Regions from separate parts of the Janthinobacterium sp. DSP2-3-3 genome, predicted to be linked through region 3. Evidence: predicted binding sites of a transcription regulator. Region 3 holds the regulator's gene; each other region holds the start of a gene.
The links. Region 3 encodes FNR, which switches genes on or off when oxygen is low (the NO sensors DNR and NnrR bind a similar motif). Its sites were predicted from a motif close to TTGATNNNNATCAA; they were not measured.
Positions count from the first base shown of each region.

Region 1 (3,723 bases), on a different contig from region 3:
AGGTTGCCATGCACGGAACCGTCCGGGTTCATGTTCGGCACCACGTAGAAGACGGCATCTTGCAGGCACTGGCGGGCAAACGGATTGGCCTGGTCCAGCAAGGCTTCGAGCATGCCTTCGACAAACCATTCCGCCATCGTTTCGCCGGGATGCTGGCGCGCGATGACCCAGACTTTCTTCTCGGCATCGGCGTCGCCGACCACCAGCAGATTCATGTCGCGGCCTTCCACGGTGCTGCCCAGGTCGATCAAGCGCACCAGCGGCGACGCTTGCGCGCTGTCGATCAGGGCCAGGTGGCGGTCCCATGGATACGGTTCGAAGTAGGCGTAGTACACGCTTTCTTCTTCCGGCGTGTGTGCTATGGTCATCACCGTGCCGTCAAAGCTGGTGGGCACGCGGAACCAGGTTTCGCGGTCGTAGCTGGCCACGGCCTGGTAGTCTTTCCAGCCGTCCGGGTAGGCCGACTTGCCTGCATTCATGAAGCGGATCGTGCACGCCTCGCCTTGCGCGCCTTGCAAGCGGAAGTAAAACCACTGCGTGATGTCGGCGTGGGAATCCTTGCGGATGTTCAGCTCGATGGATTGGGCATCGTCGGCGCGCAGCACCTCGATCGCGCCGGCGTCGAATTGCTGGCTGATTTTAATGGTCATGAGTGTTCCTGATAAAAACGTATGGGTTTTGCATCGTGTGCAATGGCGCGATGATACCTGTTTTGCGGTGGCCTTTGTGCTGGCGCAAACGATAAGGGACGTGCTTTGCTAACGTGGAAGCTCTAACACGGGGAGATCATCATGGATGACAACGGCAAGCACATACGCGAACTGGAAAAGAAAGTCAGCGCCCTCAGCGACGCTCTGGCGCACCTGGGCAAGGGCACGACCTTGCAGGAATTGCTGCGCATCCTGCGTTTCCCCGGCTACACCACGCCGGCCGAATTTACCTTCAATGTCGCCATCCTCGATACCATGCTGGTGCAAGCCAATGCGCTGGAAAAGCTGGGGCAGGATTTGCTGGCGGGTGCGAAGCAGGTAGTGGCGAAGCAGTAGGTTGAGGTGGGTTTAATATTTTCACCCCAAACGTAGAGGCCGGGGTCGCACCCTCCGGGGGAATAGGGCCAATGGACCGTATTCCGATTCCGAAGGAACCGACCCCGGTACTACGCCGTTGGGTTCAGGTATTAAGTCCACCGAAACGTTCAAAAAACCACGGCTCGACAGATGCGGCCTGCTTATCTTCGCGCCGCAGGGTGGCCAGGATATGTTCCTCGGCCGCCGCGTGGGTGATGCGGTACAGGTCGCGCGCCAGCACGTACGCTTGCGTGCCTGGCCACGGTTCGGGCAGCAGCTCGACGGGCAGTTGCGGATCGTGCAACTGCACGCGGCGATAGGCGTGCGTCAGCAGCGAGCGGATCACGAAGGCTTGCTCGGCATCGAACACGGGTTCCTCTTGCAGCAGGGTCAGCAGCGGTTGGAAGCGGGCGATGAATTTTTCGTAGCCGGCCATCACTTCCGACAAGTCCCAGCATTCGCCCACCATGTCGCGCAGGGGCCGTGTGCTGACATGCGGCAGCTCCGTGGTGTGGCAGACATACAGCTTGCCCTGTACTTCGTTGCGCACGAGGATATCTTCCAGCGCCTCCGAGTTGCTGGCTGGATGGCCAAAGATGCCGGGAGAGATCAAACCATAGCCCGCCCACAATAATTCCTTGCGCAGCGCGCTCCGTTCGGCGGCACCGATGCTGCCGGCCGGCCCGATCACCAGGGTCCAGCTGCCATCCCAGTGCACGACCAGCGGCGCATAAATGCGGCGATAGGCGCGTTCGAAGCGGGCCAGCGCCTCCGGGCGTATCGTATAGGCGCTGCGGCGGCCGTCACGTTGCGAGCTGAGCCAGCCCTCCTGCGCCAGGCGGAACACGCTGGTGCGCAGCAGGCGATCGTTGACGCCAAACGGCGCCAGCAGTTCGATCAGACTGCCCAGCCAGATGGCGCCGCCGCGCGGCACGATGGCGTCGCCAAAGATGGTCATCACCAGAGACTTTGAGCGCGGTGGGTCGCTTTCCAGGAAATCGGCTATCCATGCCGTGCAGCGGGTGTTCTTCATGTGGTTCCGGTCTGGCCGTGTTGCGGTCGATTCAATAAAAGCAGCAGTTTACTTGGCTGCGCGGGTAGCGCGTCAATAATTTGCCGGAAGCGCTGGTGGCACTTCGCAATGTTTTCTCATCAGCAATATCATACGCACAAAAAAGCGGCACAAGATACGAATTTTTAAAATGACTCACATCAAGTGTATGCAAATCGATTTTTGTATCGTATTATCTATTCATCGCATCGCGTTGCTGCGCAAAATCAAAGACATGGGAGACAGATCATGTACGCACAAATGGTTGAAACCGGCCTCAAGAACGTCCGTTCCATCGATGACATGGGTCAAGAAGAGCGCGCTTTTCAGGCGCGCATCGACGAAGGCATCAAGATCGAGGCCAAGGATTGGATGCCGGACGCTTACCGCAAGACCCTGATCCGCCAGATTTCGCAGCATGCGCATTCGGAAATCGTCGGTCAATTGCCCGAAGGTAACTGGGTCACGCGCGCGCCGACCTTGAAACGCAAGTCCATCCTGCTGGCGAAGATCCAGGATGAAGCCGGTCACGGCCTGTACTTGTACAGCGCCGCCGAAACCCTGGGCGTGTCGCGCGACGACTTGCTCGCTGCCTTGCACTCGGGCAAAGCCAAGTATTCCAGCATCTTTAACTATCCCACCCTGTCGTGGGCCGACATGGGCGCCATCGGCTGGCTGGTCGACGGCTCCGCCATCATCAACCAGATTCCGCTGTGCCGTTGCTCGTATGGCCCGTATGCGCGCGCCATGATCCGTGTTTGCAAGGAAGAATCGTTCCATGCGCGCCAGGGTTACGACATCATGATGTCACTGTGCAAGGGCACACCAGAACAGAAAGCCATGGCGCAGGATGCGCTGAACCGCTGGTGGTGGCCATCCCTGATGATGTTCGGCCCGTCCGACGCTGCTTCCGTCAACAGCGCCCAATCGGCGCAATGGCGCATCAAGCTGTTTTCGAATGATGAATTGCGCCAGCGCATGGTGGACCAGACCGTGCCGCAAATCGAATACCTGGGCTTGACCGTGCCCGATCCCGACCTGACATTCAATGCCGAGACGGGTCACTATGAATTCGGCGAGATCGACTGGGCCGAGTTCAACAATGTATTGAAGGGCAATGGCCCATGTAACCGCGAGCGCCTGCAAACGCGGGTCAAGGCGTATGAAGACGGTGTATGGTTCCGCGATGCTTTGCTCGCGTATGCCGATAAACAAGCCGCAGTCAAAGCGGCAGCGTAAATACATAAGACAGATAGGGGAGAGCAATATGAGCAAAGAATGGCCATTGTGGGAAGTTTTCATCCGCAGCCAGCACGGCCTGGCGCACAAGCATGTGGGCAGCCTGCACGCCTCCGACGCCACCATGGCGGTCAACCATGCGCGCGACGTCTACACGCGCCGCAATGAAGGCGTGAGCATCTGGGTGGTGCGCGCGGCCGATATCGTCGCCAGCAGCCCGGGCGACAAGGGCGCCCTGTTCGAGCCGTCGAACAGCAAGGTGTACCGCCATCCCACCTTCTTCCCGATGCCGGAAGAAGTCAAGAACCTGTGATGGGAGCGATCGCAATGGATGACAAGGTAAATTACCTCCTGCGCCTGGGCGAC
Region 1 is NZ_JAFCWA010000004.1:195,425-199,147, forward strand. It holds gene ACP7DE_RS09900 (M14 family metallopeptidase) at 1-650, opposite strand, end outside; gene ACP7DE_RS09905 (hypothetical protein) at 792-1,046, shown strand; gene paaX (phenylacetic acid degradation operon negative regulatory protein PaaX) at 1,171-2,100, opposite strand; gene paaA (1,2-phenylacetyl-CoA epoxidase subunit PaaA) at 2,368-3,357, shown strand; gene paaB (1,2-phenylacetyl-CoA epoxidase subunit PaaB) at 3,386-3,670, shown strand; gene paaC (1,2-phenylacetyl-CoA epoxidase subunit PaaC) at 3,685-3,723, shown strand, end outside.
Region 1: paaA (1,2-phenylacetyl-CoA epoxidase subunit PaaA) is a predicted target of FNR. The motif match lies at 2,270-2,283, and genes of this name have one in related genera.

Region 2 (3,723 bases), on a different contig from region 3:
GTACCCTGCACTGACGTGACGCCGGGGGCTTGTGCCCCCTTACTTCAATTTTTCGGTGCTGTCCTGTTCTTTGCTGAGCTGCTTGCGCGCCGGTGGCGCGGGCTTTTTGCCCGAATACATGGTCCACCAGACTATAAATGCCAGCAAGAAGAACGCCACCAGCGCCTCTATCATCAAGATCCACATACGCACTCCTATGTTATTTACCCGCAGCTTAGTATTTACCCGCCGTCTGTTGACACGCGGTAGTCTACCCGTTTCAGTCGGCGCCGTCGCGCTTGCGCTTTCCGCCTGTACCACGCCGCCGGCAGCGCCGGTCACCGCGACTGGCAAGGCGCCGGCCATCGCTCCGACCGTCGTCAAGCCGGTGCCGGCCAAGCCGGCCGATGCCAGGGATATCACGGATGCGGCAGCGCCCACCTTCGTACCCGCCAAATTTGCCGCCTTACCTGGCTGGGGCCGCGATGACATGCGCGCCGCCTGGCCAGCGTTCATGGCTTCGTGCGGCGTGCTGGTGAAACGTCCGGATTGGAAAGAATCATGCACGATAGCGCGTCAGGTGAATGCCGACAGCGACAAGGCCATCCGCCTGTTCTTCGAGACCTTCTTTGTGCCCAATCAAGTCATCACTGCCGATGGCGTCAGTACTGGCCTCGTCACGGGCTACTATGAGCCACTGCTGCACGGCGCGCGCAAGCGCGGCGGTCCATACCAGACGCCGCTGTACAAGGTGCCGGACGATCTCGTGTCCGTCGACCTGGCTGGCGTGTACCCAGAACTGAAAAACATGCGTTTACGGGGCAAGCTGGTCGGCAAGAAGGTGATCCCGTATGCGACCCGCGCCGACATCGAGCGTGCCACGGCCGTCACGGGCAAGGAATTGCTGTGGGTGGATGACGAAGTCGAGGCCTTCTTCCTGCAAGTGCAGGGTTCCGGGCGCGTGCAGCTGACCGATACGCAGGAAACCGTGCGCGTGGCATACGCGGACCAGAATGGCCACCCATACAAATCGATCGGCCGCTACCTGGTCGACAAGGGGGAGCTGACCCTGAGCCAGGCGTCCGCGCAGGGCATCAAGGCGTGGATCGCCGGCCATCCCACGCGCAAGGATGAATTGTTCAACGCCAACCCGAGCTATGTCTTCTTCAAGGAGGAGCGTTTGCCCGATCCGAAAGTGGGGCCGAAAGGCGCATTGGGCGTGCCGCTGACGCCGCAACGCTCGGTGGCCATCGATTCGCGTTTCCTGCCGCTGGGTGCGCCCGTGTTCCTGTCCACCACGCAAGCCAATAGCGAGATTCCCATGCAGCGCCTGGTGATGGCGCAAGATACGGGCGGAGCCATTCGCGGGCCCATCCGGGTCGATTACTTCTTTGGTTTTGGTGCGGAAGCGGCGGAGAATGCGGGCCGCATGAAGCAGAGCGGCGCCGTGTGGGTATTGCTGCCGAAACAGGCCCCGGCGCGCTGAGTTTCTCGCGGCGCCGGGCGGGGGTGCGCTAGCGCAAGGTTAGCGCAAGACCATGACTGGCAGCTGGGTATGCGCCAGTACTTTTTGCGTTTCGCTGCCCACGAACAGCTTGTTCAAGCCTTTGCGGCCATGCGAGGCCATCAGGATGATGTCGCAATGGTAGGTTTGCGCCGCATTGACGATTTCCTCGTGCGGGCTGGGCGAGACGGCGACCACGCCTTCGAAGGGCACGCCGACGGCGCGCGCCGCTTCACCGATCTTGTCGACGGCGCGTTGCGATGCTTCCTGCATTTGTTGTTCGTACAAACCGGCGTCGAGCACGATGCCGCCATCGGCCATCGGCGAGAACGGGAAGGGCTGCACCACGCTGAGGGCGACCAGCTTGGCCTTGTTCAATTGAGCGAAGGCGAGGGCCGTCTCGGCCGCTTTGTCGGACAGCGGCGAGCCGTCGGTGGGAAATAAAATGGTGTTAAACATGACGTGCTCCTAGAGTGATGTAAGACAGCTTATGGATTTACATCAACTAAAACCTTGATGTAAATCAAACCTCACAGGCTTTGGCATGAATAGTGTCGCCAAGGCAATCTTTCAGCAGTGTATGCCCGTTTATCGCTTCAGGTGCGCACGCTACGCAGCGGCGTGCCCCACACCATGGCGACGGTCAACAAGATACTGCCCGCCGCGATGCAGACCAGGCCATTGCGCACGCCGAAGTGTTCCGCTACCCAGCCGGCGGCCAGCGCGCCCAGCGGCGCCGTCGCCACCGTCAGGAAGCGCATGGTCGAGGTCATGCGGCCCAGCATGGGGTCGGGTGTGACTTTCTGGCGCAGGCCCAGGTAGGGAATAAAAAACAGCATCACGCCGCAATCGAAAAAGAACATCAGCACGGCATACGCCACGGCGCTGGCGGCCGCGCTGCCGAATAGCGCGGCGGGGATGGTGGGCGTCATGGCAAAGCACACGGAGGTGGACGCCAGTCCGATGAGAATGGTGCGGCCGGCACCATAGCGGCGCGTCAGCGGCTTGACGATGAAGGCGCTGAGCAATACGCCGGCGCCGCCGAGCATCTGCGTCATGCCCAGCACCCCAGGACTCATGCCAAGGTCGCGCGTGGCGAACAGCACCGTCAAGGCCATGCTGGCGTAAAACAGGAAGTGCCAGATGCCGGCACCCCAGGCCAGCGCGCGCAGCAGCGGTTCACGCCAGACAAACAGCAAGCCGTCAGCGATGTCGCGCAAGGCGTGCTTGTCGGATGGTGCGGGACGCGGATCGCGTACGCTCATGGCACGCAAATTGAAGACGGAAACCAGATAGCCGCAAGCCGTGCACAGGATGGCGACGGGCGCTGACAAAACTTGCACCAGCACGCCGGCCAGGCCTGGGCCGATTAGGCGCGAAGCCGATTCAGTGGCGGCAAATTTCGACTGTGCATCGATCAAGCCATCGCGGCCCACCAAAAAGGTCAGGAAAACCTGTTCGGCGCCGCCGCCGACGACAAAACCTGTGCCGATGATGAATCCTACTATATATAACCACGGCATCGACAGTACGCCGCACCAGTAGGCGACGGCCACGCTGGCCAAGGCCAGGCCCGACATGCTTTCGCTGAAGAGCATGATCGGGTGCTTGCTGCGCCGGTCCAGCAGCACGCCGACTGGCAAGCCGAAGAGGGCGAACGGCAGCGCCTGCAGGGCAACGAGCACGCCCATCTGTTCCGGCGTCGCATGCAGCAAGAGTACCGCACACAGGGGCAGGGCCAGCGAGGTGATCTGGGCGCCAAAGCAATTGAGGCCGTTGCTGAACCACAGGCGGCGAAAATTGACGCTGGCGGCGCTGCCGTCACCGCGCAGGTAGTGGGTGCAGTACTGAAAGAAGGAGGAGAAAATACGCTGCTCGATAAAGGTGATCGGGCTCACAATAATAGCAGCGCACCTGTCGCGCCGCTGCCGTTAGCCGCTACAATCGTCACACCGTTCATCCAGAGGAGACACTATGCAATACGAAGATCTGATCATCGACATCCAGGACAAAGTGGCGATCATCCGCCTGAATCGCCCGAAGGCCTTGAACGCTTTGAATGACAATATGATGAATGAGTTGGGCGACGCCCTGCTCAAATTCGACGCCGATGACAATATCGGCTGTATCGTGCTCACGGGCAGCGAAAAAGCGTTTGCCGCCGGCGCCGATATTGCCGCCATGGCCGATTACACTTATCCCGATACCTTTACCCAGGGTTATATCAGCCGCAACTGGGA
Region 2 is NZ_JAFCWA010000008.1:732-4,454, reverse strand. It holds gene apaG (Co2+/Mg2+ efflux protein ApaG) at 1-14, shown strand, start outside; gene ACP7DE_RS16715 (hypothetical protein) at 40-186, opposite strand; gene mltA (murein transglycosylase A) at 236-1,465, shown strand; gene ACP7DE_RS16705 (universal stress protein) at 1,505-1,942, opposite strand; gene ACP7DE_RS16700 (MFS transporter) at 2,080-3,381, opposite strand; gene ACP7DE_RS16695 (enoyl-CoA hydratase) at 3,458-3,723, shown strand, end outside.
Region 2: ACP7DE_RS16705 (universal stress protein) is a predicted target of FNR. The motif match lies at 1,997-2,010, and genes of this name have one in related genera.

Region 3 (3,723 bases):
CGCCGATCTCGTCGCGCTGCTGCACCGGCACGGGAGTGAAGCGGTTGCCGCTGGTGCGCAGGGCCAGCAGGGTGTCGCGCAGGCGTACCAGCGGCGACAGCAGGCGCACGGTGACCCAGCCCAGAACAAAAGCAGCCAGCAGCGAAGCGAGGATGCTCCACAGTACCAGCCGGTACAGTACGCCATCGAAGGGTTCGAAGGCATCCTCGACGGGCAGCGAGGCACCCAGCAGCCAGTTCACGGATTTCAGGCGCTTGAAGCTGTTGACGGCCGTGATGCCGCGGTTGTTGGTGCTGACCATGCTGCCTTCGCCATCTTCCTTCAGCAACTGCGTGGTCGTCAGGTTGGCGTTCGGCTGGCGCGGCTGCAGCAAACGGCTGGTGTCGGGATGCAGCACGTAGCGCGGCACGGCGCCGCGCGTGAGGATGAAGTAATAGCCGCTCTTGCTGATCTTTTCCGAGCGCAGGCGTCCCAGCAGGTTATCCTTGTACAGGCGCAGCACGCCAATCACCACGCCGGCCACCTGGCCATCGGCGGTGAGCACGGGCGCCACCATCTGCACGATGGGCATGCCGCTTGATTTGCCCAGCATCGGCTCGGTGATCATGGGCTGGCGCGTGCGCACGACGGTCTGGAAATATTCGCGCTCGCCGACGTTGATGCCGGCGCGTCCCGCGACCCGCGGCATGTCGGCCACGATGGCGCCTTGCGCATCGAGCACCAGCACGTCGTCGAACAGCACCAGCATCGCGCGGCGCGCATAGTATTCGCGCAATTGGGCGGGCTGGGCGATCAATTCCGGCGGCTGCTGCCTGGCCGTCAGCGCGACGATCTGCAGCAGCATGCCCAGCTTGTCGTCGAGCTCGGCAGCGGTGCGGGTAATCAGGGCCGATTGCTGGCTCAGCAGCACTTTGGTGAAGTCGGCGCGCATGTGCTGCACCTGGATCATGGTGACCAGCGCGATCATGGCGATCGAGGTCAGGCTGGTGGCTAGCGCGACTTTTGCTTTAATGCCGAGAGGCTTCATGATTTCCTTTTCAGTACCGGGCGGCACAGGCGGCAGATAATGCTGTCAGGAATTTTCCTATCAATACCCGAGCTTGGCAAGCGGTGCGGCGCAAATTGCCCTCCCCGCATGGGCTTTTGACGATGTTGCCATATAATTAAAGTCAGAACGTCGTTTATTCAGCGCAATTGCGGTGAAATTGGCACACGGCAACCGTGTATGCAGTAAACTTGTTATTGCATTTTCTAAAAGGTATCAACATGACTGAAGCGCTACTCACTCCCACCTTGCCCATAGTGAACGTGGAAGCGTTGCGTGCGCGATGCTCGACCTGCAGCATGCATCAATTGTGCCTGCCGATGGGCCTCGATGTGGGCGATATGGACAGGCTGGACCAGATCATCGGCCGCCGCCGCAAGATCGTGCGCGGCGCCTCGCTGTTCCGCATCGGCGACTCGTTCCAGAACCTGTATGCGATCCGCCTGGGGCACTTCAAGACGTACCAGATCAATCCGGGTGGCGAAGAGCAGGTGACGGGTTTCCAGATGGCCGGCGAACTGCTGGGCATGGACGCCATCAGCGCCGACCGCCACCACTGTAATGCCGTGGCGCTGGAAGACAGCGAAGTCTGTGAAATACCGTTTTCCAGCCTGGAACAATTGCTGGGCAATATGCCGACCCTGTTGCGCCATTTCCACCGCATGATGAGCCAGGAAATCACGCGCGAGCAAAGCGTGATGCTGTTGCTGGGCAATATGCAGGCGACGCAGCGTTTTGCCGCCTTTATCGTCAACCTGGCCTCACGCTATGAAGCGCGCGGCTATTCGGCCAGCAAATTTCAGTTGCGCATGTCGCGCGAGGAAATTGGCAATTACCTGGGGCTGACCATCGAGAGCGTCAGCCGTCTGCTGTCGAAGTTCAAGAAGGAAGGCTGGCTGCGCGTCTCGAATCGCGAAATTGAAATCTTGCAGCCCGCCAAGTTGAAAGCCATTACGGCTGGTACCGACGTCTGCAAGTAAGCTTTACAGCTCTGCGTCAGCATGCAGCGCGATGCTGCGCTGCAGGGGCCAGGTCCAGATGCCGGACAGGCGCCACTCGCGTTTATCGTTTTCCACCAGCACTTGCCAGCGGCTGCGCTCAAGCATCGGCAGCGCTACCGAGAAGTTGCCGGCCACATCGGGCTGCACCAGCAGCTTGATATCCTTTTCCGGCAAGGTCGCATGCGCCAGATGCAGCTGCAGCGGACCCTGGTAAGCCTTGCCGAAGCTGTGCACGGAACCACTGAGGCGCGCGTGCGCCACATCATAGGATAAGCTGGTATCCATCGCCAGGTTGCTGGCGATCGTGTCGCGCTTCAAATCCTGGTTGATTGCCTTGCCCTGCTTGTAATAGTCGCCCACCACCAGTGCATCGGGCTGCGTAAACGCGATATATCCCATGAAGCTGCCGACGACCACGGACAAGCCTGGGCCGATCATCAGCAGCCAAGGCCAGCGATGCTTGTACCACGGTGCAACGGGTGCTTGCAGCTTGAGACTGTCGGACATGATATTTCTCCTGTTTGATCAGCCAGTCCCCATGCGGGGACTGGCCTTCCTACATTAGCGCGGCACGATGAATACCGCGCTTTCACGTACATGCAGCGATGGGTCGTCCAGCGAGTGCAATTCGATCGCAATCTTGTTCGAGCCCTTTTCGCCGACCCCGTGCGGCACGCGCAGGCGGATCGGCCAGCCCAGCGTTTCCGTCGGCTGCAACATCACTTCTTCGCGCGTCAGCAAGGTCAGGCCCGGCAAGCCGGAGACGCTGATTTTAAAATGCTGGCTTTGCTCCGAGGTGTTCATGATCTGCAGGCGGTAGACGTTTTCGATCATGCCGTCTTCCACTTCGCGTCCCATCGAACCGCGGTCGCGGATCACGTCCATTTTCAGGGGCGTGCGCAAGGCCAGCGAAGTACACACGGCGATGATGATCAGGGCCAGGATGGAAGTGTAGATCAGCACGCGCGGACGCATGGCGCGCTGGCGTATCTGCTTCGAATTGAAGTTGTTTTCCATCGCATGGTCGGTACTGTAGCGTATCAGGCCCCGTGGCCGCTCGACTTTGTCCATCACGCTGTTGCAGGCATCGACGCAGGCGGCGCAACCGATGCATTCATACTGCAGGCCGTTACGGATATCGATGCCGGTCGGACACACCTGCACGCACAGGGTGCAGTCGATGCAATCGCCCAGCTTGTCGTTGTTGCCGGCCTTCTTGCTCATGGCGCCACGCGGTTCGCCGCGCTTGGTATCGTAGGTGATGATCAGCGTGTCCTGGTCGAACATGGCGCTCTGGAAGCGCGCGTAGGGGCACATGTATTTGCACACCTGCTCGCGCAGCCAGCCCGCGTTGCCGTAGGTTGCCAGGCTGTAGAACAAGACCCAGAACCATTCCCAGGGACCGAAATTCAAGGTGGTCACCGCCTGCGCCAGTTCCTTGATCGGCGTGAAGTAGCCGACAAAGGTAAAGCCCGTCCACAGGGCGATGGCGCCCCACACCAGGTGCTTGGCCGTCTTCTTGAAGGCCTTGCGCACGGAGGGACCCTGCTTGTCGAGGGCCATGCGCGCGCTGCGCGTGCCTTCGATGCGGCGTTCGACCCACAGGAAGATTTCCGTGTATACCGTTTGCGGGCAAGAGAACCCGCACCACACCCGCCCGGCAATGGCCGTGACGAG
Region 3 is NZ_JAFCWA010000017.1:51,794-55,516, reverse strand. It holds gene ACP7DE_RS25555 (response regulator) at 1-1,027, opposite strand, end outside; gene fnr (fumarate/nitrate reduction transcriptional regulator Fnr) at 1,267-2,025, shown strand; gene ACP7DE_RS25545 (FixH family protein) at 2,029-2,553, opposite strand; gene ccoG (cytochrome c oxidase accessory protein CcoG) at 2,608-3,723, opposite strand, start outside.